Regions from separate parts of the Streptomyces sp. NPDC028711 genome, predicted to be linked through region 2. Evidence: riboswitches for the same ligand, from Rfam matches in the RefSeq annotation. Region 2 holds a riboswitch; the other holds the start of a gene.
What was found. Region 2 has a riboswitch for ZMP and ZTP ahead of ACZ4VK_RS29530 (bifunctional 5,10-methylenetetrahydrofolate dehydrogenase/5,10-methenyltetrahydrofolate cyclohydrolase). Riboswitches for the same ligand answer to the same signal wherever they lie in the genome.
Positions count from the first base shown of each region.

Region 1: another riboswitch for ZMP and ZTP. It lies ahead of ACZ4VK_RS16440 (serine hydroxymethyltransferase); the one in region 2 lies ahead of ACZ4VK_RS29530 (bifunctional 5,10-methylenetetrahydrofolate dehydrogenase/5,10-methenyltetrahydrofolate cyclohydrolase).

Region 1 covers NZ_JBVHUJ010000004.1:410,765-425,010, forward strand. The annotation lists gene ACZ4VK_RS16390 (hypothetical protein) at 1-1,695, shown strand, start outside; gene ACZ4VK_RS16395 (hypothetical protein) at 1,688-2,080, shown strand; gene ACZ4VK_RS16400 (hypothetical protein) at 2,082-3,137, shown strand; gene ACZ4VK_RS16405 (isocitrate lyase/PEP mutase family protein) at 3,250-3,996, opposite strand; gene ACZ4VK_RS16410 (carboxymuconolactone decarboxylase family protein) at 3,993-4,508, opposite strand; gene pdxR (MocR-like pyridoxine biosynthesis transcription factor PdxR) at 4,555-5,976, shown strand; gene ACZ4VK_RS16420 (hypothetical protein) at 5,996-6,868, opposite strand; gene ACZ4VK_RS16425 (hypothetical protein) at 7,010-7,306, shown strand; gene ACZ4VK_RS16430 (glutathionylspermidine synthase family protein) at 7,320-8,504, shown strand; gene rocD (ornithine--oxo-acid transaminase) at 8,534-9,739, opposite strand; ZMP/ZTP riboswitch at 9,862-9,952, shown strand; gene ACZ4VK_RS16440 (serine hydroxymethyltransferase) at 10,027-11,304, shown strand; gene ACZ4VK_RS16445 (hypothetical protein) at 11,343-12,206, opposite strand; gene ACZ4VK_RS16450 (RNA polymerase sigma factor) at 12,199-12,795, opposite strand; gene trpS (tryptophan--tRNA ligase) at 12,852-13,865, shown strand; gene ACZ4VK_RS16460 (2'-5' RNA ligase family protein) at 14,069-14,246, shown strand, end outside.
Region 2 covers NZ_JBVHUJ010000011.1:195,295-209,540, reverse strand. The annotation lists gene ACZ4VK_RS29585 (roadblock/LC7 domain-containing protein) at 1-164, opposite strand, end outside; gene ACZ4VK_RS29580 (sensor histidine kinase) at 161-1,900, opposite strand; gene ACZ4VK_RS29575 (MFS transporter) at 2,171-3,364, shown strand; gene ACZ4VK_RS29570 (TIGR03564 family F420-dependent LLM class oxidoreductase) at 3,456-4,385, opposite strand; gene ACZ4VK_RS29565 (DUF6479 family protein) at 4,497-4,760, opposite strand; gene ppk2 (polyphosphate kinase 2) at 4,931-5,983, shown strand; gene ACZ4VK_RS29555 (flavin reductase family protein) at 6,058-6,543, opposite strand; gene ACZ4VK_RS29550 (iron-containing redox enzyme family protein) at 6,546-7,586, opposite strand; gene ACZ4VK_RS29545 (flavodoxin family protein) at 7,859-8,485, shown strand; gene ACZ4VK_RS29540 (glucose 1-dehydrogenase) at 8,529-9,425, shown strand; gene ACZ4VK_RS29535 (alpha-ketoglutarate-dependent dioxygenase AlkB) at 9,518-10,165, shown strand; ZMP/ZTP riboswitch at 10,272-10,380, shown strand; gene ACZ4VK_RS29530 (bifunctional 5,10-methylenetetrahydrofolate dehydrogenase/5,10-methenyltetrahydrofolate cyclohydrolase) at 10,408-11,262, shown strand; gene ACZ4VK_RS29525 (hypothetical protein) at 11,397-12,332, shown strand; gene ACZ4VK_RS29520 (SWIM zinc finger family protein) at 12,313-13,683, opposite strand; gene ACZ4VK_RS29515 (DEAD/DEAH box helicase) at 13,680-14,246, opposite strand, start outside.

The DNA.
Region 1 (14,246 bases), on a different contig from region 2:
CCGGCCGTCGACCCGCGCCGGTTACCCGCCTCCAGCGAGGCGACCCGGCTGCTCTGTGCCGGCACGTACCTCGACGACGGCTTCCGTGACGCGGTCATCGACCAGCTGTACGTCCACGAGGAGCGCTTCGCCGCCCCCTCCCTCGGCTACGACGCGAGCCGCGTCCTCGCCCACGCGCTGCGCGCCCGCCGCGTCGAACTCGGCTGGGCCGCCGGGATCCTGGCCCTCTGGATCATCGCGATCCCGCTGACCAAGGGCCTCATCGCCCTTCTCATCGCGCCCTTCCTGGTCCTCGGCGTCGCCCGCTGGGTGCGCGGCCGGTCGGCCACCGCCCCCGCGTACCGTCTCGTCCCCGCCTTCGTCCTGCGCTGGTACGGGCGGTTCATGCTCCTCCAGTCCGCCCTGCTCCTCCTCTTCCTCGCCCTCGGCGACGAGGACTCCGGCGGGGGACTCCTCGGCGAGGTCTCCGAGACGGGCGAGGTCCTCGACCTCGCGGTGAGCCTCACCGCCCAGGAGATGTGGGGCATCGGCCCGCTGGAGGTGTGGATCACCGTCGCGGTGCCGCTCCTCGTGGCCTGGGCGGTGGCCGCCCAGCGCGGCCAGTTCGCCCGCGCGCTCACCCAGGAGCTGTCCCGGGACCGCTTCCCCGACCAGGCGTCCGACCCGGCCGAGCGGACCGAGGGCGCCCGGTCCCGCCGCCTGCGCGACCGGATCCGTACCGAACAGCACGCGCGGATCGTCATGTACGGCGCCGACGACCCGTTCTGCGGAGCCGGCGAGCCGTACGAGCCCTGGTCGCTCTCCGTCGAACTGCGCCCCCGCGAGAACCTGGAGGGGGCGACGCCCGAACCGCTCGACAACAGCGCCGTCATGCGGCACGTCGTCCCGCTCGTGGAGGCGCTGCGCGTCCCCTCGCCGCACGGCTCCCCGCGGATCCAGGCGGCGGTACGGGACCGGCTGCGCGAGCTCGAGATCGACGAGGTCGTCTTCCTGCCCGTCGACGGACTGCCGTCCCGCGAGGCCGCCCCGTACAGCCCCGAGGGCTTCGAGGCCCACCGCTCGGGCGCCGTCGAGGAGGGCGGCGAGAGCCGTCGCCACTTCCTGCGCGTCCGGGTCGGCGGCTGGGGCGAGGAGATCGTCACCACCGTCTTCGTCCGCGTCCACACCCAGGGCGGGATGCTGATGCTGGAGGTGGCGCCGCACGTGCTCCGGCCGGTGAAGCCGCTCTTCCGGTACGCCGACCGGATCGCCCACCGCTACCGGCACAACCACCACTTCGGCAAGGCGGTCTGGGCCCTGGGCCAGACCCCGCGCTCGGCCGGGCAGGCCCTGGTCACGGTCGGGCGCGCGCTCGGCCACGGCTGGCGGCTGCTCACCGCGGGACACGCCAACGCGCTCCCCGAGGGGCCCGAGGTCTCCGTCCGCGAGCTCGGCTCCGACGACGAGGCCTCGCTCTTCCAGGAGATGGACATCAGCCGCTATCTGAAGAGCGTCCAGGACCGGGTCGCGAACGGCGTGACCGTCGCACTCCGCGAAGCGGGCTACGAGACCGCCGAGTTCGAGCAGAAGATCGTGCACGTCGCCGAGGGCGGCACGTTCATCGAGAACACCAAGGGCAACGTCACCCTCGGCAACCACAACACCGTCACCAGCAAGAGCTTCACCACCGCGACGACCGGAGGCAACCGTGGCTGAGACCGGGAACGGCACCCCTGACAACCGCGCTCCTGGCGGCATTCACGTCACCAACACCGGGGGCAGCGTCACCATCGGCGACCACAACACCGTCACCCACACGGTGAACGGCACCCAGCCGGACCGCGACCCGGAGCAGGAGGCGCTGCTCCAGGCCATCCGCCGGCTCCGCGCCGACCTCGGCGGCATCGTCCCCTCCGAGCAGACGGCGGCCCTCGACGCCGAACTCTCCGACGCCGAGGACGAGATCGAGGGCACGGGCCGGGCCGACGCGGGGCGGCTGACCAGGCTGCGCCGCGCCCTCACGGACGCCGGCGCGGTCACCGGGATCCTCGCCTCGGGAGTGGCCGTCGGACAGGCCGTCGGCACGCTGCTCGGAGGGTGAGATGAGCGGTCACGGGGGCGGCGGCGAGACCCGCTGGAACGACGAGACGCAGAGCTGGGAGAGCGGCGGGGCGGTTCCTGGACCGCCGAGGGGAGCGGGGGGCGGCCCCGTCGTACCCCTGCCGCCGCCACCGCCGGAGTACGCGCCGGGGTACGCGGAGTACGCGCCGGACGGCGCCCCGGAGCCCGCCCCGACGGGCGTCCCGCCGGTCGTCCCCGCGCACGTCCCCCCGGTCGTCCCCGAGCACTCCCCGACGGGCGCTCCCGCGCAGGTCTCCGTGTACGTGCCGGAGGCGGGCGGCTGGCAGCACCCCGCGCCCGGCACCGTCCCGCGGGCCGCCCGGTCCCGCTCGCGGGCGGCCGTCGCGGCCGGAGTCGCCGTGGCCGTCCTCGCGGCGGGCTCCGTCGGCGGCTGGCTGCTCTGGGGCAGGGGCGACGCGCAGCCTCCGGCGGCGGGCGGCCCGCCGGCCTCCGTCCCGGTGGTCCCGGAGACCACCGACCCGACCGGGAACACCGGGACCACCGACCCCACCGGGACCACCACCGGCCCCGCCTCCGTCACGCCGTCTCCCTCCGGCACGTCCGCCTCTCCCACCGACGACGTGCCTCCGCCCGGCTACCGCGCCGCCGAGGACCTCAAGGGCTTCACGGTCGCGTTCCCCGAGGGCTGGGACCGCACCGAGTCCGAGCAGGGCGTCTTCTACAACGCGCCGGACCGCAAGAGCCTGCTCCAGATCTTCGTGGTCACCGAGGGCGACCTGACGCCGTACGAGGCCCTGCGCGGGGCCTCCGAGGACGGTCGGGCCAACAAGCCCGGCTACCAGGAGGTCAGCCTCGAACGGGTCACCGGCGAGGCGGGTGCCCCGGCCGACTCCGCCGAACTGGTGTACGTGTACACCCGGGACGACGGCAGCCGCCGCAAGGTCGTCGACCGGGCCTTCACGGCCGCGGACGGCAACCACTACGCGATCCTGGCCGCAGGACCGGAGAGCGCGTGGCCGAAGCAGCGCGAAGTGCTCGGCGTGGCCCTGCGGTTCTTCCGCCCGGGCGCGCACTGACGGGAGGCCGGAGGACGGTGAGACGCCGGATGGGCGTCTGACGCCGGCCGGGCACCTGACAGCCGGCGCCGGCGGGACACCGGACGCCCGACGCCGGCCGGACACCAGGCCCTCAGAGCGCCCCGACCTCCCTCAGCCCGACGGCCGACGCCGTCAGGTCGTCCCGCGCCCTCAGGAGCAGTCCGTCGCCGAAGGTGATCCGGGTCGCGCCCAGTCGGCCGAGTTCCGCGAAGGGCGGATCACCGGGGCCGGCCAGGGCGTTGAGGGGGAGGTCGCCGAGGGCCGCCCGCAGGGCCGGGAGGTCCGCGGGCGGGGCCGCGATCGGGTAGACGCAGTCCGCTCCCGCCGCCGCGTAGAGCCGGGCACGGGCGATCGCGGCCTCCACCGGGTCGGGAGCCCGGCGGATGTACACGTCCACGCGCGCGTTGACGAAGAGCTCGGGCCCCGCCGCCGCGCGTACCTCCGCCAGCCACTCGGCGTGCGCCTCCGCGTCCTTGAGCGCGCGGTCCTCGCCGGTGTCCTCCAGGTTCACGCCGACGGCGCCCGACTCCCGTACCCGCTCGACCAGTTCCGCCGCGGGCAGCCCGTAGCCGCCCTCCAGGTCCGCCGTGACCGGGACGGAGACCGCGCGGACGATCCTGGCCACGGCGGCGAACATCTCCGCCGCCGGTGTCGCCCCGTCCTCGTACCCGAGGGAGGCCGCCACCCCGGCGCTCGGCGTGGCGAGTGCGGGGAACCCGGCCGCCTCGAAGGCGCGGGCGCTCACCGCGTCCCACGGGCCTGGCAGCACCAGCGGATCGCCGGCCGCCCGGTCCCGGTGGAGGGCGCGCAGGACCTCGGCCCTCGCGTCCCGGCTCACGCGGAGCGGGGGGTGTAGTGGCCGGGCGTCATGCGGGTGGAGACGGCGATCCGGTTCCAGGCGTTGATGACGACGATCGCGCTGATGACCCGGGCGAGTTCGGTCTCGTCGAAGTGGGCGGCGGCGTGGGCGTACACCTCGTCGGGGACGGAGCCGTCGGTGAGGACGGTGACGGACTCGGTCAGCGCGAGGGCCGCGAGTTCCCGCTCGGTGTAGAAGTGCCGGGACTCCTGCCAGGCGGAGAGCTGCACGATCCGCTCGACGGTCTCGCCCTCCGCGAGGGCGTCCTTGGTGTGCATGTCGAGGCAGAAGGCGCAGCGGTTGACCTGGGAGGCCCGGATCTTGATCAGGTGGTAGAGCGTCGGGTCGATGTCCTTCGCGGCGGCCGCCTCCAGCCGGAGCATCGCGCGGTAGAACTCGGGGACGCGCTCCGCGAGGGGGAGGCGCGGGGCGTGCTCGTGGGCGTACGCGGTGGGGTCGGCGGTCTCGGTGAGGGTGATGTCGGTGGTCATGTCCTCACCGTACGAGCCGGGTGGCGCAGGAGTATGGTCCATTCCCATGGCAAACGAGTGGGCCACTTTCGGCACCGACCTCCATCTGGAACTCCGTGGTCCACGCCTCCGTGCCGGTCTCATGGACGCCCTGCGGGAGGCCGTGCGCAGCGGGCGCCTGGAGGCGGGCACGCGGCTTCCGTCCTCCCGGTCGCTCGCCGCCGACCTCGGCATGGCCCGGAACACCGTCGCCGACGCGTACGCCGAACTCGTCGCCGAGGGCTGGCTGACGGCCCGCCAGGGCTCCGGCACCCGCGTCGCCCGCCGCGCCGAACCCCGCACGGAGGTACGGCCGCCCCGGGCCTCGGCCCCCGCGCTCTCCCTGCCCCGGCCCTCGGCGCCCGCGCACGACCTGAAGCCCGGCACCCCCGACCTCGCGTCCTTCCCGCGCGCCGAGTGGCTCAAGGCGTACCGGCGGGCGCTCACCGCCGCCCCCAACGAGGCCTTCGGATACGGGGATCCGCGCGGCCGGATCGAACTGCGCACCGTCCTCGCCGAGTACCTCGCCCGCGCGCGGGGCGTGCACGCCCGGCCCGAGCGGATCGTCGTCTGCGCGGGCTTCGTGCACGGGCTGATGCTGATCGGCCAGGTGCTGCGGAGCCGGGGCGTCCGGGACGTCGCGGTCGAGTCGTACGGGCTCGGCCTCCACGCCGGTCTCCTGACCGGGGCGGGACTCGGCACCCCGGCCCTGCCCTTCGACGAACGCGGCACCCGGGTGGAGGAACTGGCGGGGCCGGGCCCGGGCCCCGTCGGCGCCGTTCTCATGACCGCCGCCCACCAGTTCCCGCTGGGCGGCGCCCTGCCCCCCGACCGGCGGGCGGCCGTCATCGACTGGGCGCGGGCCTCGGGCGGCGTCGTCCTGGAGGACGACTACGACGGGGAGTTCCGCTACGACCGGCAGCGGGTGGGCGCGCTCCAGGGCCTCGATCCCGAGCGGGTCGTCTACCTCGGCACCGCGAGCAAGTCCCTCGCCCCCGGGCTGAGGCTCGCGTGGATGGTGCTGCCGGAGAGCCTGGCCGGCGAGGTCGCGGCGGCCAAGGGGGCCGTGGACTGGACGTCCAGCGCGCCGGACCAGCTGGCGTTCGCGGAGTTCCTCGGCTCGGGGGCGTACGACCGGCACGTACGGGCCATGCGGCTGCGCTACCGGCGCCGCCGCGACCAGCTGGTGGCGGCGGTCGCCGCGCACTCGCCCGAGACGCGGGTCAGCGGGATCGCCGCCGGTCTCCACGCCGTCCTGACCCTGCCGCCCGGCACCGAGCAGGCCGTCCTGCGGTCCGCCGCCTGGCACGGCCTCGCCGTCCAGGGCGTCAACCAGTTCCGCCGCCCCACCGTCCCCGCCACCCTGGACGGCCTCGTCGTCGGCTACGCCACACCCCCGGACAGCGCCTGGCAGGGCGCCCTCCAGAGCCTCTGCCGAGTGCTGCCCTAGGGAGTGTCCTCCGGCGGGCTCAGGGCGCGTCGCGCCCCGGTCCCGCTTCCGTGACCGCCGCGTCGCCCAGGTCTCCGGCCGGGTCCACCGCCGGTGCCTCGCCGAAACGCGCCAGGGCCAGGGAGCCCGCCACGGCGACGGCGAAGCCGACGATCGCCAGCCATCCGAGCCCCTCCCGCGTACGGTCCCCGAGCCAGACCACCCCGACCACCGCAGGCCCGATCGTCTCGCCGAGCACCATGCCCGCCGTCGCCGTGGTCACCGAGCCCCGCTGGAGCGCCGAGGTCAGCAGCAGGAACGCGGCCCCGCCACCGGCAAGAAGCGCGTACCAGACCGGATCGGTGAGATCGAAACCGTCGACCAGCCGGACCGCCACCTCCACCACCCCGAACCCGAAGCCCGCGCCCAGGCCGAGGACGAGAGAGCGCGGCCGGTCCGCGAGGCGGCCGCCCACCACACCGAGCAGCAGCACGCCGAACGCGGTCGCGAGCAGCGCCCACCGCAGCGCCTCCGAGCCGTCCCGGTGGCCCTCCTCACCGGAGGCGAGGGCGAGCAGGGCGAGCCCGGCGCAGACCACGCCCACGGCCGACCACTCCACCCGGCTCAGCCGCACCGGCAGCAACCGTGACGCGACGACCGCCGTGACCGCCAGGCTCGCGGCGAGGGCGGCGCCCACCGCGTAGATGGGCAGCGTCCGCAGGGCGACGACCTCCAGGACGAAGCCCAGACCGTCGAGGCCGAGACCGACGGCGTACCGCCACTGCCGCACTGCCCGCCACAGCAGCGCGACGTCGACGCCCCCGCCGGTCCCTGGTGTCGCGGCGCGGGCCGCCATCGCCTGGAGAACCGAGGCCGCGCCGAAGCAGACGGACGAAGCGAGCGCGCAAACCATCCCGAGGAGCACGAAAAGACTCTAGGCGGTGCGGCTTGAAATGACCGGCCTACACTGTGCGGTCGCGACAGACGTGAACGCGACAAGCGTGAGCGTGGCCGTGACCGTGGAGGTCGCGACCGCGAAGGGGAGGCGACGGACATGCGCAGGCTGAGGTCGAGCACGGTGGTGCTCGGCGGGATGGGTGTGCTCGCGGCGACGATCACCGCGTGCGGCTCCGAGCCGGACAAGCGGTGCGTGGACCCGCTGACCCGGGAGGAACTGCCCCGCTACGAGTGCGAGAGCGGCGGCGGCAGGGATGACGACGACGACACGACCCACCGGGGCACGTACTACTACGGCGGCTCCGTCCGCGACAAGCGGGTGAGCGGCGGCAGCTTCGACAAGACCGCCGTCGACACCGGCGGCTTCGGCTGCTCCGGTTCCGGCGGCGGCTGAGAGGGCCCGGCACATGGAACGGCACACGATCGACCCCCGCCCCGGCTGGCAGGAGACGGTGGAGGAGCAGGGGCTCGTCTACCCGCTGACCCGGTACCCGGACGGCTCGCTCCGTCCGTACTGGGACGAGAGCGCGTACTACTCCTTCACCCTGCCCGAGGTCGAGGCCCTGGAGGAGGTCGTCGAGGAGCTGCACGCCATGTGCCTGGCGGCGGCCGCGCACATCGTCGAGCGGGACCGGTTCGCCGAGCTCGGGATCACCGATCCGAAGCTCGCCGCCCGGGTCGCCGAGTCCTGGCGCCGCCGTGCCGAACTCCTCTCCCTCTACGGGCGGTTCGACCTGCACTACGACGGTACGGGCCCGGCGAAGATGCTGGAGTACAACGCCGACACCCCCACCTCGCTCGTGGAGGCCGCCAGCCCGCAGTGGTTCTGGATGGAGGAACGGTTCCCCGGCGCCGACCAGTGGAACTCCCTCCACGAACGGCTCGTCGACGCCTGGCGGAAACAGGCGCACCTGCTGCCGCCGGGTCCCCTCCACTTCGTCCACTCCGACGGCGACGAACTCGGCGAGGACCTGATGACGGTCGCGTACCTGCGCGAGACCGCCCAGCAGGCCGGCCTGGAGACCGAGGCGCTCTCCGTCGAACGGATCGGCTGGGACCGGCTCTCCCGCCGCTTCGTCGACGACCGGCTCCGCTTCATCCGCAGCTGCTTCAAGCTGTACCCGTGGGAGTGGCTGACCACCGACCGCTTCGGCCGGCACGTCCTCGACACCCTCGACAACGGCGGCGGCACCGGCACGACCTGCTGGATCGAGCCCGCCTGGAAGATGCTCCTCTCCAACAAGGCGCTCCTCGCGATCCTGTGGGAGCTGTACCCCGGCCACCCCAACCTGCTCCCCGCCTACCTCGACGGCCCGCGCGACCTCGCCACGACCACCGGCTGGGTGGCGAAGCCGCTCCTCGGCCGCGAGGGCGCGGGCGTCACCCTGCACGAGGCCGGCACGGAGCCGTTCGTACGGGACGGGGAACCCTGCTGCTACCAGGAGCTGGCCCCGCTGCCCGACTTCGACGGCAACCGGGTGGTGCTCGGCGCGTGGGTCGTCGAGGACGAGGCGGCGGGGCTCGGGATACGGGAGTCGGCGGGCCTCGTCACCGACGAGTACGCCCGCTTCCTCCCGCACGTGATCCTCTGACCGTCCCGCCCCCTGCCCGTGGGGGCCGGTCAGTCCGACAGAACGCCCCTCAGCTGCTCAAGACCCCAGTCCAGGTCCTCCTTGGAGATCACCAGGGGCGGGGCGATCCGGATCGTCGAGCCGTGGGTGTCCTTCACCAGGACACCCCGCTCCATCAGCTTCTCCGAGATCTCCCGGCCCGTACCCCGGGACGGCGTGACGTCGACGCCGGCCCACAGGCCACGCCCGCGCACCGCCTCCACCGCGCCGCCGCCCACGAGGAGACCCAGCTCCGCGTGGAGGTGCTCGCCCAGCTCCGCCGCCCGCTCCTGGTACTCGCCCGTCCGCAGCATCGCGATCACCTCGAGGGCCACCGCGCACGCCAGCGGGTTCCCGCCGAACGTCGACCCGTGCTCACCCGGCCGGAACACCCCGAGCACGTCCCGGTCGGCGACCACCGCCGACACGGGCACCACCCCGCCGCCCAGCGCCTTCCCCAGGATGTACACGTCGGGCACCACACCCTCGTGCTCGCACGCGAACGTCCGTCCCGTCCGGCCGAGACCCGACTGGATCTCGTCCGCCACGAACAGCACGTTCCGCCGGCGCGTCAGCTCCCGCACCCCCGCCAGATAGCCGGCCGGCGGGACCAGGACCCCCGCCTCGCCCTGGATCGGTTCGATCAGCACGGCCACCGTGTTCTCGGTGACCGCCGCCTCCATGGCCGTCAGGTCCCCGTACGGCACGATCTCGAACCCCGGCGTGTACGGGCCGTAGTGGTCCCGGGCCTCGTGGTCCGTGGAGAAGCTGACGATCGTCGTCGTCCTGCCGTGGAAGTTGTTCGCCGCGACCACGATCTTCGCGTGCCCGTCCGGCACGCCCTTCACCTCGTACCCCCACTTCCGGGCGGTCTTCACGGCCGTCTCGACCGCCTCCGCGCCCGTGTTCATCGGCAGCACCGCCTCCTTGCCGCACAGCTCGGCGAGCTGCGAGCAGAACGCGGCGAACCGGTCGTGGTGGAACGCGCGCGAGGTCAGTGTCACCCGCTCCAGCTGGGCCTTCGCCGCGTCGATCAGACGCCGGTTGCCGTGCCCGAAGTTGAGCGCCGAGTATCCGGCGAGCATGTCGAGATAGCGGCGCCCCTCGACATCGGTCATCCAGGCGCCGTCCGCCGAAGCGACGACGACCGGCAGGGGGTGGTAGTTGTGAGCGCTGTGCGCCTCCGCCGAAGCGATCGCGTCTTGTGTGCTCGACACGGGATCTCCGTTCGTCCTGCGGCTCGCGGGATGGACCCGCCGAAGGGGTGTGGCCCCTGTTTCTATCGTCGCTCGGATGCCGGACCGGGAAACCTCGCTCGCGGCGCGCCCGCTACTCTGAAATCACGCACGGCGACTGGCGTACGGGGAAGCGACCCCGGGGGAGCCGTGCGCGGCAGACCACACGAGACGCCGCCCGCCTGGGCGTCACGGGACCGAAGTCCCGGGTGGCGCCGCGCCTTCCACGCAGTGCCCCGGGACCCGCCGACGCCCGGAGGACACCCGCCATGAACACCCCGCAGCCCGCCCCGCGGCATCCCGCGTTCGCCGCCGCCGACCCCGAGCTCGCCGCCCTCGTCGGCGCCGAGGAACGCCTCCAGGCCGAGACCCTGCGCCTCATCCCCAGCGAGAACTACGTCTCCGCCGCCGTCCTCGAAGCCTCCGGCACCGTCCTCCAGAACAAGTACAGCGAGGGCTATCCCGGCCGCCGTTACTACGAGGGCCAGCAGAACATCGACCGGATCGAGACCCTCGCCGTCGAACGCGCCAAGGCCGTCTTCGGCGTCGACCACGCCAACGTCCAGCCCTACTCCGGCTCCCCGGCCAACCTCGCCGTCTACCTCGCCTTCGCCGAACCCGGCGACACCGTCATGGGCATGGCGCTGCCGATGGGCGGCCACCTCACCCACGGCTGGGGCGTCTCCGCCACCGGCAGGTGGTTCCGCGGCGTCCAGTACGGCGTCCGCCAGGACACGGGCCTCGTCGACTTCGACCAGGTCCGCGAACTGGCCCTCGAGGAGCGGCCGAAGGTGATCTTCTGCGGCGGCACCGCACTGCCCCGCACGATCGACTTCGCCGCCTTCGGCGAGATCGCCCGCGAGGCCGGCGCCGTGCTCGTCGCCGACGTCGCCCACATCGCAGGCCTCATCGCCGGTGGCGCCCACCCGTCCCCCGTCCCGCACGTGGACGTGATCTCCACGACCACCCACAAGACCCTGCGCGGCCCGCGCGGCGCCATGCTCATGTCCCGCGAGGAGCACGCCAAGGCGCTCGACAAGGCCGTCTTCCCCGGCCTCCAGGGCGGCCCGCACAACCAGACCACCGCCGCCATCGCCGTCGCCCTCCGCGAGGCCTCCCAGCCCTCCTTCCGCGACTACGCCCACGCCGTCGTCGCCAACGCCAAGGCCCTCGCCGAGGCGCTCCTCGCCCGCGGCTTCGACCTGGTCTCCGGCGGCACCGACAACCACCTGATCCTCATGGACCTGACGCCCAAGCAGGTCCCGGGCAAGATCGCCGCGAAGGCCCTCGACCGGGCGGGCATCGTCGTCAACTACAACACCGTCCCCTACGACACCCGGAAGCCCTTCGACCCCTCCGGCATCCGCATCGGCACCCCCTCCCTCACCTCCCGCGGCCTCACCACCGACCACATGGCCCAGGTCGCCGACTGGATCGACCGCGGCGTCACGGCGGCCGGCAAGGGCGACGAGGACACCCTCCGTACCGTCCGCGCCCAGGTCGCCGACCTGATGGCCGCGCACCCGGCCCCGGGCCTCCCCGTCTGATCACCCCCACCCCACGGACCGGACCGGAGGACCCGGGGCTATCCGCCCGTCGACTCCGCCGTCCGGCGGGCCTCCTCGCGGTCCGGTATGCCTTCGAGGCGGAAGGTGAGCGCGCCCCCGCTCCTCGTCCAGAGGAGCGTGGGGCCCGCCGTCCGGAGCTCGTGGGTCCACGCCGCGCCCGCCCCGTCGGTCATCGGGAACGTCAGCAGATGCGGAGCCGCGAACCAGTAGCCCTGCGCGCCGTCCGGCAGGTCCACCCACTCCGGCTGCGTCCTGACCTGCTTGGCGAAACCGATGTCCAGGCGGGCCGGGAACTCGTCGAGCCGGACCGTCCGCTCCCCGTCCCGCCAGCACAGGCTGATCACCGCCCGGCCCCGCTCGGCCGACCCCGTCACCGCGACGGCGTCCGGCGCGCCGAGCGCCTCCGGTATCAGCGGCTCGAAGCCCGCCCTGCGCCCGGCCTCCGCCAGGGGCACCGGCTCAGGGCAGCCCGGCACCGCGCCCCCGGCCGGGACACCGCGCCCGTCCGGGTCGTACCGCACGGTGACCCCGCCGAAGCCGAGCCAGTCCGCCACCGCCGCCCGCACCGGCGGGGTGAGCACCAGGACGATCAGCACCCCGGTCAGGCCCGCCACCAGCGCCCGCCACCGCTCGCGCGCCCACGCCCGCACCGATCCCCACCACCGGCGCCGGCCGGGCGAGGACACCGGTGTCCGATCCGGCGCGGACACCGGCACGGCCTCGGGCGAGGCCTCCGGCGCGGACCCCGGAACCGGCGTCGGGACCCGCTCGGCGAGGAGCTGCGCGAGCACCCGCTCGGCCATGGTCTCCCCGTCCACGTCCGGCACCCGCAGCCGCCGTCCCAGCTCCCTCAGTTCGTCCGGCAGACGCTCGTCAGCCATGCCCCTCACCTCCTTCCCGGCCGTCCTTCAACACGAGCCCCAGCTTCTTCAGCGCCCGGCTCAGCCGGGACTTCACCGTCCCCTTCGGCCAGCCGAGGGCCAGGGCCGTCTCCGTCTCGTCCAGTTCGAGCAGATAGCGGTGGATCACCACCAGCCGGTGCTCGTCGGCGAGACCGTCGAGGGCCTCCCACAGTCGCCGGCTCCGCTCCCGGCCCTCGGCCGCGACCGCCGGATCCGCCGACTCCGGTATCAGCGGCTCACCGCCGAGCAGGTCCGCCTCGCGGTCGGCGACGGCCCGCTGCCGACCCGCCGAGCGCACTGTGTTCCTGGTCTCATTGACGACGATCCGCAGCAGCCACGGCCGGAACGCCGCGCCCTCCTGGAACCGTCCGAGCGAGCGGTACGCCTTGAAGAAGGCCTGCTGCACCACATCCTCGGCCTCCGCGCCCGCGCCGCACGCCACCGCCGCCCTCAGGGCGACCGCCGTGTGCGCGCGGACCAGCTCCGCGTACGCCTCCGGCTCTCCGGCGCGCACACGTGCGATCACCACGGCCTCGTCCTCGACCAGGCCCCCCTCCCGTGTCCTCACACTCTTGATACACCGGCAGTCCGGGATCGGTTCCCACACCTGAGAGAATGATGTGCATGGCCTCTGACAGTCCCCGTGTGCTCTCCGGAATCCAGCCCACCGCAGGCTCGTTCCACCTCGGCAACTACCTCGGCGCCGTCCGCCAGTGGGTCGCCCTGCAGGAGACCCACGACGCCTTCTACATGGTCGTCGACCTGCACGCGATCACGGTCCCGCAGGACCCGGCCGAGCTGCGTGCCAACACCCGGCTCGCCGCCGCGCAGCTGCTCGCGGCCGGTCTCGACCCGGACCGCTGCACCCTCTTCGTCCAGAGCCACGTCCCCGAGCACGCGCAGCTCGGTTGGGTCATGAACTGCCTCACCGGTTTCGGCGAGGCCTCCCGTATGACCCAGTTCAAGGACAAGTCCGCGAAGCAGGGCGCCGACCGCGCCACCGTGGGCCTCTTCACGTACCCGATCCTCCAGGTCGCGGACATCCTGCTCTACCAGGCCAACGAGGTCCCGGTCGGCGAGGACCAGCGCCAGCACATCGAGCTGACCCGTGACCTCGCGGAGCGCTTCAACGGCCGCTTCGGCGACACCTTCACGATCCCCAAGCCGTACATCCTGAAGGAGACGGCGAAGATCTTCGACCTCCAGGACCCCGCGGTCAAGATGAGCAAGTCGGCGTCCACGCCGAAGGGGCTCATCAACCTCCTGGACGACCCGAAGGTCACCGCGAAGAAGGTCAAGAGCGCCGTCACCGACACCGACACGGTGATCCGCTTCGACCCGGAGAACAAGGCGGGCGTCTCCAACCTGCTCACGATCATGTCCACGCTCACCTCCACGTCCGTCGCGGACCTGGAGAAGAGCTACGAGGGCAAGATGTACGGCGCGCTGAAGACGGACCTCGCCGAGGTCATGGTGGACTTCGTCACTCCCTTCCGGGCCCGCACCCAGGAATACCTGGACGACCCGGAGACGCTGGACTCTGTCCTGGCCAAGGGAGCGGAGAAGGCCCGCGCGGTCGCCGCGGAGACGCTGGCGCGGACGTACGAGCGGATCGGCTTCCTGCCCGCCAAGCACTGAGGCCCCCGCCCGCCGGAGCACGCGGCCTCGACCCGCCGGAGCACGCGGCCTCCGCCCGGAGCACGAGGCCTCCGCCTGCCGGAGCACGAGGCCTCCGGTCCTCCGCCACCGGGACGGAGGACCCTGGCCACCAGGGTGGTACAGGCCGCACACTGGCGGCTGAGCCACCGCACACACGACGACGGACGACGGAGGAGAACGACGTGGGGACCGTAACGCTCGGCGTTTCGATCGCGGTCCCGGAGCCTTACGGCAGCCTGCTCCAGGAGCGGCGCGCCGGCTTCGGGGACCCTGCCGCGTACGGCATCCCCACGCACGTGACGCTCGTCCCGCCGACCGAGGTCCCGGAGGAGCGGCTGCCGGAGATCCAGGCGCACCTCG
Region 2 (14,246 bases):
GCGATGGCGGCGAGCTGGTCGGCCTGGTCCACGGAGAGCCCGGAGGTACGGCAGAGCTTGAGGCCGTCACGGGAGAGCACCAGCGCGTGCCGGGTGGCCGGGGTGCGTTCCAGCAGGCCCTCCAGGAGCCAGCTGAGCTTCTCGTCGGTGGTGGTGCCGGTCATCGCGGATTGCCTTCCGAATACGGGGGGTTCGAGGACGGCGACGGGTGCGGTGCGGCCGCCGGGTCCTGCGGGTCGGACGGTACGGGGAGGTCGGCCGGGCGGTCGCCGGCCGTCCGGTCCTCCGGGGAGTCGGCGGGACGGGCCGCCTGGCTGACGGGGGTGTCGGCGGGGTCGGTCGCCCGGGCAGGGGTGTCGGCGGGGTCGGCGGCGGGGTCTCCGGCGCCGGGGCCGGTCGACGCGGGAGCGTCCTCCTGCGCGGTGCCGGCCGCGCGTACGGCCCGGTGGAAGCTGCCGAAGCGCGGCGGGGTCACGGCCGCACCGGTACGGGGAGCCTCCTCGCGGGGCTTCGCGGGTGCCTCCTCGTTCTTGAGCTGGGAGGCCAGGGTCTCGCCGCGGCGACGGCGCGGCAGGATGATCATGTCCGCCTCCGGCTCCGGTACGTCGCTGCCGTCGGCCACGGTCTCGTGCACGGCCTCCGGCTCGGCCGGCCGGGCCGGGGCGAGGGCGGACCGGGCCGAGGGCGTCCGGCCGGTGGCGGGGGAGGTCACGGCACGGCCGGAGACGGGGAGCGCCGGTGCGCCGGAGGCGCCGACCGGCTCCGCCGTGGCGTGGCTGACCAGCTCCTGAGGAACCATCAGGAGAGCGCCTGTACCTCCGCGCGCGGAGGGGCGGAAGGACACGGTCAGACCGTGCTTGCGCGCGAGGCGGCCGACCACGTGCAGGCCGAGGCGGGTGCCCGAGAGCCCGGCGAGGTCCTGGGCCGACGCGCCGACGGCGGCCTCGGCGCGCCTCAGCTGGACGTCGCTCATGGCCAGGCCGCTGTCCTCGACGGTGATGACGATGCCCGCGGGGACCTCCTCCACGTAGACGTGGACCTCCGCGCTCGGCGGGGAGAAGTTCGCGGCGTTGTCGAGGAGTTCGGCCAGCGCGTGCATGACGCCTTCGGCGGCGTGGCCCGCGACCGCCGCCTCGCTGCCGGAGTGCAGCCGCACCCGCTGGTAGCCGCCGATCCGGCCCATGGCGCCGCGCAGGATCGACTCCATGACGATGGGTCGCGCCCAGCGGCGGCCGGAACGGGCGCCGGTCAGCACCGCGATGGAGTCGGCGAGCCGTCCCGCCTGGGCGGTGCGGTGGTCGAGGTGGAGCAGGTCGGTGAGGACGTCCTCGTCGGCGTGCCGGTGCTCCATCTCCCGCAGGTCGGCCATCATGCTCGTGGCCAGCGCCTGCATGCGTCCGGCCGCGTTTGCCGCGGCGGCCATGGCCGCGGACCGGCCGGACTCCGCCCGGCGCAGCCGGCCGTCGAGACGTTCGACATCGGCGGCCCGTGCCTCGACGAGCCGGGCGGTCTCGGTCCTGTGGGCCCGGGTGAGCTCCTCGGTCCGTGCCGCGTGGTCGGCGGCAGAGACGGCGGCCTCCGCCTCGTACCGCTCCTTCAGCGCCGCCGCCTCGCGCTCGGCGGTGGCCTTGTACCGGGCGACGTAGGCCTCGCGGGAGGCGAGTTCCGCGGCGAGGACCTCGGCCCGCCGGCCGAGTGCCCGCGCGGTGCGCGCGTACCAGGTGACGGAGCAGGCCGCGGCGGACAGGAGCAGGACGCCGCAGACGGCGAACCAGCCGAGCGCGGGGCGTACCCCGGCCGGTGCCGCGGTCGTCGCCGCCGCGGCGAGCGCGCCGCCCGCGGCGGCTGTCAGCAACGCGGCGGTCAGGGCAGGACGGAACGGGGTGGGTGACGCCGACATCAACCAGACTCTCGGGAGCAGGCACGGGGGAAGGAGGTCGCAACGACGGAACTATAGAGGCGTTCTTGATCAGTTCGGAACGCTCTTGAGTCGATTGATATGCATGGGGTGAAGGAATCTTCCAGCCTTGCGCACAGGAAAGTCGCAATTCATGCGTTCTCTGACCAGTGCTCAGTTCGCCGGCCGCTCGGCCCGGCAGGTCGGGTGACGTCGTCACGCGCGCCGCAGTTCGTACCGCCGATCGACGGCCGCCGGGCTTACGGTCGCGCCATGGAAGATGAACGTCAGGGCCGGCTCCGGTGCCTCCTCGCCGGAGCGGTGTTCGTCGTGTGCATGGCCGGCACCACGCTGCCGACCCCGCTCTACCCCCTCTACCAGGAGGAGTTCGGGTTCTCCGAGCTGACGGTCACCGTCGTCTACGCCGTGTACGCCTTCGGGGTCATCGGCGTCCTGCTCCTGGCGGGCAACGCCTCCGACACCGTCGGCCGGCGACCCGCACTGCTCTGGGGCCTCGGCTTCGCGGCCGCGAGCGCGGTCTGCTTCCTCAGCGCCGACAACCTGGCCTGGCTGTACGCGGGCCGTCTCCTCTCGGGCCTCTCGGCCGGTCTCTTCACCGGCGCCGCCACCGCCTACGTGATGGAGCTCGCCCCGCCGGGCGACCGCTCACGGGCGACCTTCGTGGCCACCGCCGCCAACATGGGCGGCCTGGGGTGCGGACCCCTGCTCGCCGGGCTGCTCGCGGAGTACGCCCCCCGGCCCCTGCTCCTCCCGTTCGCCGTGCACCTCGCCCTGGTGGCCGTCTCCGCCGCCGTCCTGCTGCGGCTCCCCGAGACCGTGGCCGAGCGGCGCCCGCTGACCGCCGTACGACCCCGGCGGCCCGCCCTGCCGGCCCAGGTGAGGGCGGCGTTCGTGCCCGCGGCGATCGCCTGCTTCGTGGGGTTCGCGCTGTTCGGCGTGTTCACCTCGGTCAGCCCCGCGTTCCTCGCCCGCTATCTGCACGTGGACAACCACGCCGTCAGCGGGCTCGTCGTCGCGCTGGCCTTCTTCGCCTCGACCGCCGGACAACTGGCCGTCGGCCGCGTGGGGGTGGCACGCTCCCTCTCCCTGGGCTGCGCCGTGCTCTTCGCCGGCCTCGCGCTCCTCGCGGCGGCGCTCTTCACCGATCTCCTCGTGTTCATCGTCCTCGCAGCCCTCGTCGGCGGCGCCGGACAGGGACTCGCCTTCCGCGCGGGGCTGTCCTCCGTCGCGGCCGCGGCGCCCGAGGACCGGCGCGCGGCGGTCATCTCGACCCTGTTCGTGGTCGCGTACACCGGCATCTCGATCCCGGTGATCGGCGTCGGCCTGCTGGCCGAACCGCTCGGCCTCGAAGGGGCGGGCCTGGTGTTCATCGCCTGCATGCTGGCCCTCGTCGCCTCCGCCGCCGTCTACCTGCTCCGGCGGCCGGGCAGCGTGAAGGCAGGCTGACGGTGCGAGGGGGGCGAGTGGGTGAGCGGTCAGGGCGGCGAGGGCGGCCGCCCGGACACGCTGCCGGCACGAGCGGGCGCGGCGGCCGGGCTCAGGCGCGCGCCAGCTCTCCGAGCAGTGACCAGGTCCGCCGCCGGTCGGCCTCACCGCCGAGGTCGGTGGCCGTGACCACCACCTCCGTCGCACCGGCCCCGCGGTAGCGCCGTATCTCCGCGGCCACCTGCTCCTCGTCACCGATCACGGCCAGGTCGGCGGCCCGTGCGCCGCCGGACAGGCCGATCACGCGCGCGTACGAGGGGATGCCGTCGTACAGGGCGAGCGCCGACGCCGCGGCCTCCCGGACCTTCCCGGGGTGGGCGGTCACCACCCCGGGGACGAGGGCCACGATGCGCGGTGCCGGCCGGCCCACCGCCTCGGCGGCGGCCGTGACGGCCGGGACGATGTGCTCGGCGAGGGCACGCGGGCCCGCCAGAAACGGCAGGATCCCGTCGGCGAGTTCGCCTGCGACCCGCAGCGTCTGCGGTCCCATGGCCGCGACCAGCACCGGCACCGGCGGTTCCGCGCCGCCGGGCACCGCCGCGGGCAGCGGGGTCCTCGCGGTCAGCAGCTCGCCCTGGAAGTCCGCCTGCCCCGTGTCGAGCAGGGGCCGCAGCGCGGTGAGGAACTCCCGGAGCAGCGCGACGGGACGCTCGTGGGGAATGCCGAAGCCGCCCTCGGTCAGGTGCCGGGTGCCGAGGGCGAGCCCCAGGTGGTAGCGGCCGCCCGTCGCCGCCTGGGCCGTTTGGGCCTGGCTGGAGACCAGCAGGGGATGCCGGCCGAAGACGGGGATCGCGGACGTCCCCACCTGAAGCCCGGGAACCTCGCGGCCGACGATCGCGGCAAGCAGGGGCGAGTCGTACGCGAAGCTCTGCCCGAACCAGCCGGAGGTCAGTCCGGCGTCCCGTGCCTCCCTCGCGAGCCGGACGGTCGCGTCGATCGGGAGCTGTCGGGAGGTCGTACTCAGCGTCACACCGATAGTCATGCCGACGACAACCGGCGGGAACGCCAAGGGAATTCCGTTCCCGTGTGACGAGCGTGTGGCGGCTTCATGTCGGGGGCGGGCGTCGGACGAGCCGTGACCCGTGCCGCCACGTCAGCGGTGCGAGTCGCCGAGGTCCCGGTCCTCGTCGGGTGTGGTCCACGAGTCACGGTCCGGCGCGGCGTTCCCCCGGGTGGGATCACCGACCGGCCGGCGCCGCCGTGCGACCCGGCGGCTGCCCCACCAGAACGCGGAGAGCAGCAGGACGACGACCACCACGCCGATGGCCACGGCGAAGAGCACGGCGTTGGATCCGGCCGACGCGAGAGCGGGACCGGGCGTGAGCGCGTGCGCGGCTGCCAAGGTGGATGTGATCATGATCGCCTTTCTCATGGAGCGGAACGCACCGCGGCGCTCGGCCGGCGGGGCGCTGTGGCGCGATCGGCGTCTGTCCCGTCCCGACCGGCTCAAACGCGGCTCGCCGTCACCGCCGGCTCATACGCGGGTCGCCGCCGACGGGCGCCGCAGTGGTGCCGGGATCGGTGGGTATGACCGGGATCAGGGGGTACCAGGGTTCGTGCGAGCGAGGGAGGGAGCGGAGCGACGGAGGGTTCGACGTGAACGGTGCCGGACGCGAGGACGAGGACCGGGGCCCGGCCCCCGGGCAGGATCTGCTCGAAGGGCTCAGCGTGGACAACAGCCGGCCCGAGCAGCCCGTCCTGCTCAGCGCCGCCGGTGACTCCATCCGTACCTGGCGGGAGAACTATCCGTATCCCGTCAAGGTCCGCCGCCGCGAGTACGAGCGCCAGAAGCGGATCCTGCAGATCGAGCTGCTCAAGCTGCAGCGCTGGGCCAAGGACACCGGCGCCAGGATCGTCGTGCTCTGCGAGGGCCGGGACGCCGCCGGCAAGGGCGGCACCATCCAGCGGTTCACCGAGCGCCTCAACCCGCGCGGCGCCCGGATCGTCGCACTCGACAAGCCGACCGAGCGCGAGGCCGGGCAGTGGTTCTTCCAGCGCTACGTGGCTCCGCTGCCGGCCCCCGGCGAGATCGTGTTCTTCGACCGCTCCTGGTACAACCGCGCGGGCGTCGAGCGGGTGATGGGGTTCTGCACCGACGAGGAGTACGAGCTCTTCCTCCACCAGTGCCCCCTGTTCGAACGCATGCTGGTCGAGGACGGCATCCACCTCGTGAAGTTCTGGTTCTCGGTCTCCCGCTCCGAGCAGCGCACCCGCTTCGCGATCCGTCAGGTCGACCCCGTGCGGCAGTGGAAGCTCTCGCCCACCGACCTCGCCTCGCTCGACCGCTGGGACGACTACACCGAGGCCAAGGTCGCCATGTTCAGGGAGACGGACACCGCCCACGCGCCGTGGACCGTGGTCAAGAGCAACGACAAGCGGCGGGGCCGGCTCGAGGCCATGCGGAGCCTCCTGGCCCGTATCGACTACGCGAGCAAGGACGTGGACGCGGTCGGTACGCCCGATCCGCTCATCGTCGGCGCGGCGGACACCCTGCTCGAACCGGGGGAGGAGACGACCGACCTCTCGCCCACCCCGCTGGCCCCCGGCAGGGAAGGCCCGGGGGAGCACCCGGGCCGCTGACCCGCCCGCCCTGGCCCCCCAGGGGCCGCTGACCCGCCCGCCCTGGCCCCTCGGGCGTCGAGGTCAGGCGCATCTCAGGCCGGGTGGCCGGGCGAGAGGTCCACGACGTCACTGAACCGGAGGAGCGGTGGCCGGACGGGGCCGGGCGGGTTCTCCGCCACGGGAGCGAGCAGGAAGCCCCTGTGGTCCCCGCCGTCGACGACCTCCCGCACCCGTCCCACGAGCCAGGCGCGGCAGTCGGCCAGGACGGGGGCTCCTCCCTCACCCGGCGACCACGCCACCCGGTCGAACTTGTCGAGGTCGTCGCCGGTCCGCCCGCCGAACAGCTCGGCCGTCGCCCGCTGGTCGTCCCGCAGCGCGTGTACGGCGAGGTGGGAGGCGTGGCGGGCGACGCGGTAGGTGCGGTTGGCCGTGGAGAGCCACACCATGAAGCGGGGCGGATCGATCGAACACTGCGAGGCGAAGCCCACCAGACAGCCCGCCCGCTCGCCGCCGGCCGCCGCCGTCACGACGTACATCGGGTAGTCGAGCGCGTCGGCGAAGGCGTCGAGGCCAGCCACGGTCAGACCTCCTCCGGGCGGGGCAGGGGGCTGCGCAACGCGGAACCGCCCGCGGCCCAGGCCCCCAGGACGTGGGCGTCGAGCTTGTTCTCCAGGAGTACGGTCGCCGCGCATCCGAAGGCGATGTCGGGTTCGAGGGCGGGCTCGTCGGCGAGCAGTCCGCCGATCACCTCGCGCCGGACGATCTGCTCGTGGACGGCGTCGGCCTCGACGTGCTCGGCGTAGAACCGCTCGGCCGCCGGCCCCGCGCCACAGCGCCGCATGGCCTTGGCGAGCCTGCGGGAGCCGGGCGAGGAGGTGACCTCGACACAGGCGAAATGACCGACGAGGGCCCCGCGCAGGGCCCGGTGCAGCCCGAACAGGGACATCAGGTTCACGGTCGCGAGGACACGGGCGTCGGCGTGGTCCAGATAGTGGCCGTAGGTCGTGTCAAGGCCGAGGTCGGTCATGAGGTCCGCGAAGAGCCGCGCGTGGATGCGGTCGGCGTGACCGGCCCCGAACTCGTCGTACTCGACGGCCACCATCGCCGCCTTGGCCCGGCCGGTCAGCCGCGGGATGGCCCAGGCGTGCGGGTCCGCCTCCTTGAGGTGGTAGAGGGAGCGCAGGGCCGCGTACTCGCGCAGCTGCCAGAGCTCGCCCTCGGTCTCCAGGTAGTGGCTGACGCCGCCGCCGGCCGGGTCGACCGGCTCGACGAGCAGCGGAGCGAAGGCCTCCTCGACGGACCGGGGCCCGTCGGCGAGGGCGGTGCGCAGCGCGTGGAGGAACCGGTCCTCCAGCTCCCGCCGCAGCCGCAGCAGTTCCGGGTCCCATTCGCGTGCGTCGTCGACGCCCTCGAAACCGCGGTAGTGGAGCTCGTACAGCAGGTAGAGCGCGAGCTGCAGGTCCTCCCCCCAGGGGTCCACCCTCCGGAGGCTTCCCTCGGTGTACGCGGGCGGCCGGCCGGTCCGCAGGGCCCTCTCCACGGCACCCGAGAGATCGCCGCGCCCCTCGACGAGGCGGGGGCCGAGGGTCGTTTCCGGGGCGCTCGTGCTGGGCGGGGTCATCGCAGGCTCCTGTCATCGGGGCGGTGGCGGGTGCCCGTCGGCGGGGACGGGCGAGAACCCGCGTACCCGGTGTACGAGCGTGAAACTCGCGCCCCGCACCCGCCCACCCGGACACGAGCACGCACCCGCCTACCCGGTCTATACGGCACTATTCGGCCCCCGCACCCCGGACGCACGCCCGAGACCGCCGCCTGGCCCACCCCGCGTCGCCGTCCGGGCCTTCGAGCGCCGAAAGGTGAGATACGGACGCGACACGGGGGTAGTCGGTGGCCATGGACGCCACCGAAACCACACCACTGCGCGCAGTCGCCCTGGTCTGCACCCTGTCCCCGTCCCCGGCCCCCTCCAGCTCGCACCTGCTGGCCGAGCAGACGATGGCCGCCCTGAGCGACCACGGAGTGAGCGGCAAGGTCATCCGGATCGCCGACCACGACGTACGCCCCGGCGTGAAGACCGACATGGGCGAAGGCGACGCCTGGCCCGAGATCCGGGACACCATCCTCGGCTGCGACATCCTCGTCCTTTCGACCCCGATCTGGCTGGGCCATCCGTCGAGCATCGCCCAGCGGGTCCTTGAGCGGCTGGACGCCGAGCTCTCGGAGACCGACGACGAGGGGCGGATGCTCACGTACGGCAAGGTCGCCGCGGTCTGTGTCGTGGGCAACGAGGACGGGGCGCACAAGGTGAGCGCCGACCTCTTCCAGGGACTCAACGACGTCGGCTTCTCCCTCGCCCCGAACGCCGTCACCTACTGGGTCGGTGAGGCCATGCAGGGAACGGACTACCAGGACCTGGAGAAGACCCCGGAGAAGACGGCCACCACCACCGCGGCCCTGGCCGCCAACACCGCCCACCTCGCCCGCCGTCTCAAGGGCGCGCCGTATCCGGCCACGTCCTGAACGCGAGCGAAGCCCGACCCGTTCCAGCACCATGGAGGCCCCGATGTCCCCACAGGACCCCCAGGCAGACGTCCCCGACCCGGTGACCGGCCACCCCCGCCCGCCCTTCCCCGACCAGCACCAGGAGCATCCCGGTTCGACCGGGGAGATGCGTCCCCGACCGGACCACGGCGAAGTCTCCTACCGCGGTCACGACCTGCTCCTCGACCGGGTGGCGGTGGTCACCGGCGGGGACTCGGGGATCGGCAGGGCCGTCTGTCTGGCCTTCGCGCGCGAGGGCGCGGACGTCGTCCTCACCCACCTGCCCGAGGAGGCGGACGAGGCCGAGGAGACGGCGCGCCTGATCCGTGACGCGGGACGCGCGGCCCTGGCCGTCGCCTGCGACATCCGTGACGAGGACCAGTGCGACGCGCTGATCGACCGGGCGGTGAGCGAACACGGACGCATCGACGTCCTCGTCAACAACGCCGCCTACCAGATGGCGCAGCCGGACGGGATCGAGGCCATCACCACGGAGCAGTTCGACCGGGTGATGAAGACCAACCTCTACGGCATGTTCTGGCTCACCCGCAGGGCCCTGCCCCACATCCCGCGCGGCGGCTCCGTCATCAACACCACCTCCGTGCAGGGCTACCAGCCGAGCCCTCCTCTCCTCGACTACGCCATGACGAAGTCGGCGATCATCTCCTTCACCCACGGTCTGGCGCAGATGCTCGCCGAGCGCGGCATCCGCGTGAACGCGGTCGCGCCCGGCCCGGTGTGGACGCCGCTGATCCCGGCCACGATGCCGGACACGAAGGAGTTCGGCGCGCAGTCGCCCCTGGGCCGGGCCGCCCAGCCGGCGGAGATGGCTCCCGCGTACGTCTTCCTCGCCTCGCCGCAGGCCGGCTACATCACCGGAGAGATCGTCAACGCGACCGGCGGCACGCCCCTGCCGTGAGAACCGGCGCCGCGCCGTCGGTCCTCACGGCACCGGGCGGCCCTAGGCGGGGTATTCGATCGTTTGTTCGGTTCTGGGGTTACGCTGGGACCATGACCGCAGTACGACCGGACATCCCCGGCCTCCAGGGCTCCCTGTTCGACCAGGGTGACGAGCCGCGGCCCGGACCGCTGGCAGGCATCCGGCGGACCCCGCTCGCGGGCGGCGCCTGGATCGACCATCTGCCCGGGTGGTTCCAGGGTGCCGACGCGCTGTTCGAGCAGCTCGTCGAGCGAGTGCCGTGGCGGGCGGAGGAGCGCAGGATGTACGACGACGTGGTCGCCGTACCCCGCCTCCTCGCGTACTACCGCGAGGGCATGCCGCTCCCGCACGCCGCCCTCGACGAGGCGCGCACCGCGCTCAGCGCCCACTTCGCGCCCGAGCTCGGCGAACCCTTCGTCACCGCGGGCCTCTGCCTCTACCGCGACGGGCGCGACAGCGTCGCCTGGCACGGCGACAGGACCGGCCGCTCCTCCACGCGGAACACGATGGTCGCCATCCTCTCCCTCGGTGATCCGCGCGACCTCGCGTTCCGCCCGCGCGGCGGAGGCCCCGTGGCCCTGCGGCTGCCGCTGGGCCACGGCGACCTGGTGGTGATGGGCGGCTCCTGCCAGCGCACCTGGGACCACGCGATCCCGAAGACGAGCCGCGCGGTGGGTCCCCGCATCAGCGTCCAGTTCCGCCCGAGGGGCGTCGGCTGACCCTCAGGGGGTGCCCTGTCCATCAGGCCGGGCCCGCGGCCTGTTCGGCAGGGCGCCTTCCAGGGCCACCCTCTCCGGAGCCGGCCCTCACCCCTCCCGTACAGTGGGCCCGGGCCGTGACTGGCGCTTGAGGTGGATCACCACCGGGGAGCGGCCCTGCGGGAGCGCGCCCCACCGGCGCGGCCCGACCGATGCCGTGCGCCTGGGCGAACCATCCGCAGAGACGCAGCCCAGGAGTCGCCATGTCCACCAGCACCGCCACCCTCATGGACGGCACGGCCCTCGCCCGCCGCACGGTCGAGGAGACCGCCGTCCGCGCCGCCGAGATCACCCGCCGCACCGGCGTCACCCCGTGCCTCGCGACCGTGCTCGTCGGCGCCGACCCGGCCTCCGTGACGTACGTGAAGATGAAGCAGAACCGCTGCGCGAAGGCCGGCATCCGCTCCCGCCACGTCGAGCTGCCCGCCGCCACGACGACCGAGGAGCTCGTCGCCGCGATCACGGCGCTCTCCGAGGACCCCGAGGTCCACGGCATCCTTCTCCAGCACCCGGTCGGCCCGCACATCGACGAGCGTGCCGCCTTCGAGGCCATCGCCCCCGAGAAGGACGTCGACGGCGTCACCATGGCCTCCTTCGCGGCCATGGGCTTCGGTCTGCCCGGCTTCGTCTCCTGCACGCCCGGCGGCATCATGCGCCTCCTCGACGCGTACGACGTCGAGCTCCGCGGCAAGCGCGCCGTCGTCGTCGGCCGCAGCGCGATCCTCGGCAAGCCGGCCGGACTGCTCCTCCTCGGCCGCGACGCCACCGTCACCTACTGCCACTCCCGCACCGAGGACCTCTCCTCCGTCGTCCGCGAGGCCGACGTCCTCGTCGCCGCCGTCGGCAAGCCGAACTTCATCAAGGGCGCCGACATCAAGCCGGGAGCCGTCGTCGTCGACGCCGGCTACAACCCGGGGAACGTGGGCGACGTCGACTTCGCCTCGGCCGCCGAGCGCGCCTCCCTCATCACCCCCGTCCCCGGCGGCGTGGGCCCCATGACCATCGCCGTGCTCCTGGCCCAGACGGTCGAGGGCGCCGAGCGTCAGCTCGGTCTGTAGGGCAGCGACTCATGACGGGGCGTCGGCAGCGGGGGACGGGAGCGCGGTCGGCGATTGTCACGGTTCTGTACGGGGCGCGCCCGAGCCCCGAAAAGGGGTGGCCCCGGTTCCGCCGACGGGCGAACCTGGACCCCGTGCACCCGCCGACCGCCACCCCGCCACCGGACCACGGGCCGGACGCGCCGGCCGCGCCCGTCGAGGTAGACGCTTCCACCGCTTCCGCCGAGGCGGGGGCCGGATGGTCGCCGCCCCGACTCGTCCGGCTCGGTGCGCCCCGGCCGGGACCGGCCGCGCCGCGCGCGCACCGGTTCGGCGTGCCGCTCGTCCCGCTGCTCGTGGCCGTCCTGGTGGCGGGCGCCTTCCTGGCCGTCGGGAGCGGCGCCGAGCAGGACCTCTCCGCCGACGGCCGACCGGGCGGCGACCAGATCGGAGCGCCGGCGACCGCCGTCGGAGGCGACGGCGGCGACGCCAGCCCGTCGACCGGCGGAGGATCGGCCGACACGCACGGAAACGGCAGCGTGGCAGCCGGCACCCGCACGGACGACACGCCGACGGCCGACGTGGCGAAGGACGTCGCACCGCCCCGTACGGAGTCCGCGATCCCGTCAGCCCGCCCCGAGGGCAGCGCCTCCGGCGTGTCCCCGACCCCCTCCCGTACCGGCAGCGGCCTCCCCACACCCCGGCCGACCGCCACCACGACGCACGACAGTGCGCCGGCCCGGCCCGTCTCCTTCGAGGAACTGCGCGTCGGCGACTGCTTCGACATCGACCGCGACGCGCCGGGCACCGCCCTCCCGCGCTCCTGCGACACGCCGCACAACGCGGAACTCGTCGCCCGTCTCCGGCTCACCGGCGTCCTCGCCACCGACGCGGCGGTCCGGGAGGCGGCCACGCTGCTGTGCCGCGAACCGCTGCGCCGCAAGGCCGCGCTGCAACCGCTCGGCACGCGCTGGACCACCTTCGTCCAGTACCCGTACCGGACGAGCTACCTCCTCGGCTCGGACACCGTCGCCTGCAGCCTGGTCGCCCCCTCCGCCACCGGAGGCACGCTCACCGAGCGGCTCCTGTAGTACCCGTGGTACCGGCGCCTTCCGTGGCGCCCGCGGCGAGCGCCGTGGCGAGAGCCGTCGCCGGATCACGGTCGGCCGGGCCCACGGGGGCCCACCGGGCGCCGGACCTGAGGTACGGCCACCAGCGGCCGTCCTCGCTCAGGCGCAGCTGCGCCTCCGTGCCCACCGCCGTCCACCGGGCGCCGCCGGCCCGTCGCAGCACCGGCCGCTCGTCCTCCTCCCAGGCCTCGGCGAGCCGGGCCCCGGCCCACGTGAGCGCCTCGGCGTCCGGTGTCCACTCCTCCTCCAGTACGGCGAGGGCGGCGGCGCCCCCGAACCGCCACGCGCGCGTGGCCAGGTCCAGCTCCGCCGGTGTCCGGCCCGAACCGGCGGCGAGGCGCGCCGCGATCCCGGGCGCGGCGGGGCCGCCGTCCGCCGCGAGCCGCACGGCGTCCTGAGCGACCGTCAGGCCCGGCAGGGGCGGCGACACGGCGGATGCTGTCGACGCGTCAGGACCGAGGACCTCGACGAGCATCCGGTGCGCGCGGACCGCCGCGTCCGACGCCAGGAACTCCAGTGCCGCCGGGTCGACCCCGGGTCCTGGCTCCGTCTCCGTGTCCAGGGACGGCGACCCGCCCGGCGTGTCAGGGACGTCAGGAGCGGCGGGCAGCGGCGGCAGGAGGAACTCCGCCGCGTACGCCTCCTCGGCCGACACTCCGGGCATCCCGCCGACACCCCCCTCGGAGGCCGGCCCGGGCGTGTCGTCCGTTCCCGTGCCCCCGCGCGCGGCGCGCGAAGCGCTGCGCGACTGCAACTGGTCGAGCAGCGTGCGTTCCCCCCGCCCGCGCATGAGCAGGAGGACGAACGGGTCCTCGTCGATCAGGCGTGCCACCTGATAGCAGAGCGCCGCCGTGTGAGGGCAGTGGTCCCAGGCCTCGCAGCCACACTCCGGATCCAGGTCGCCGATCCCCGGCAGCAGGTCGAGCCCGGCCGCCGCCGCGTCCTCCACCAGGTGCGGCGGCATCTCGCGGTCGAGGAGCGCGGCGATGTGGCCCGCGCTGTCGACGGCGAGGCCGAGGAGCCGTTCCCACTCCTCCTCCGAGAACTCCCGCACCAGGACGTCGCTCCGGTAGGGCGTGCCGTCGTGGTCCTTGACCACCGCGGTGATGCGGCCGGGCCGTACCGACACGGCACCCACCGCCCCCGCGCGCGCGTGCCGGCGCCCCGCCTTCAGCTGCTGGCCGTCGAGCGCGGTGTCCTCGAGCGCCTTGAGCCAGGCCCGGCCCCACCAGGTGCGGGTGAAGGCGGAGCCCCGCGCGGGCGGCAGCGCGGCGAACGTCCGCTCGTCGCCCTCGTGTCCGTAGCCGCTCATCGTCCGTCCCCTCGCAGTCGTACGAGCTCCGCCAGTTCGGCGTCGGTCAGCTCGGTCAGTTCCGGTGGCGCGTCCCCGCCCGTCCCGAGGACGGTGTCCGCCAGCTCCCGTTTCCGGTCGAGCATCGTCGCGATCCGGTCCTCGATGGTCCCCTCGGCGATCAGCCGGTGGACCTGCACCGGCCGGTCCTGCCCGATGCGGTACGCGCGGTCGGTGGCCTGGGCCTCGACGGCCGGGTTCCACCACCGGTCGTAGTGCACGACGTGTTCCGCGCGGGTGAGGTTGAGGCCCGTGCCGGCGGCCTTCAGGGAGAGCAGGAAGACCGGCACTTCGCCGTTCTGGAAACGGGCGACCATCGCCTCGCGCGCGGCGACCGGGGTCCCGCCGTGCAGGAACTGCGTCCGCACGCCCCGCGCGGCGAGATGCGTCTCCAGGAGCCGGGCCATCCCCACGTACTGGGTGAAGACCAGGGTGCACGCGCCCTCGGCGAGGATCGTGTCGAGGAGTTCGTCGAGCAGTTCCAGCTTGCCCGAGCGGCCCTCGATCCTCGGCCTGTCCTCCTT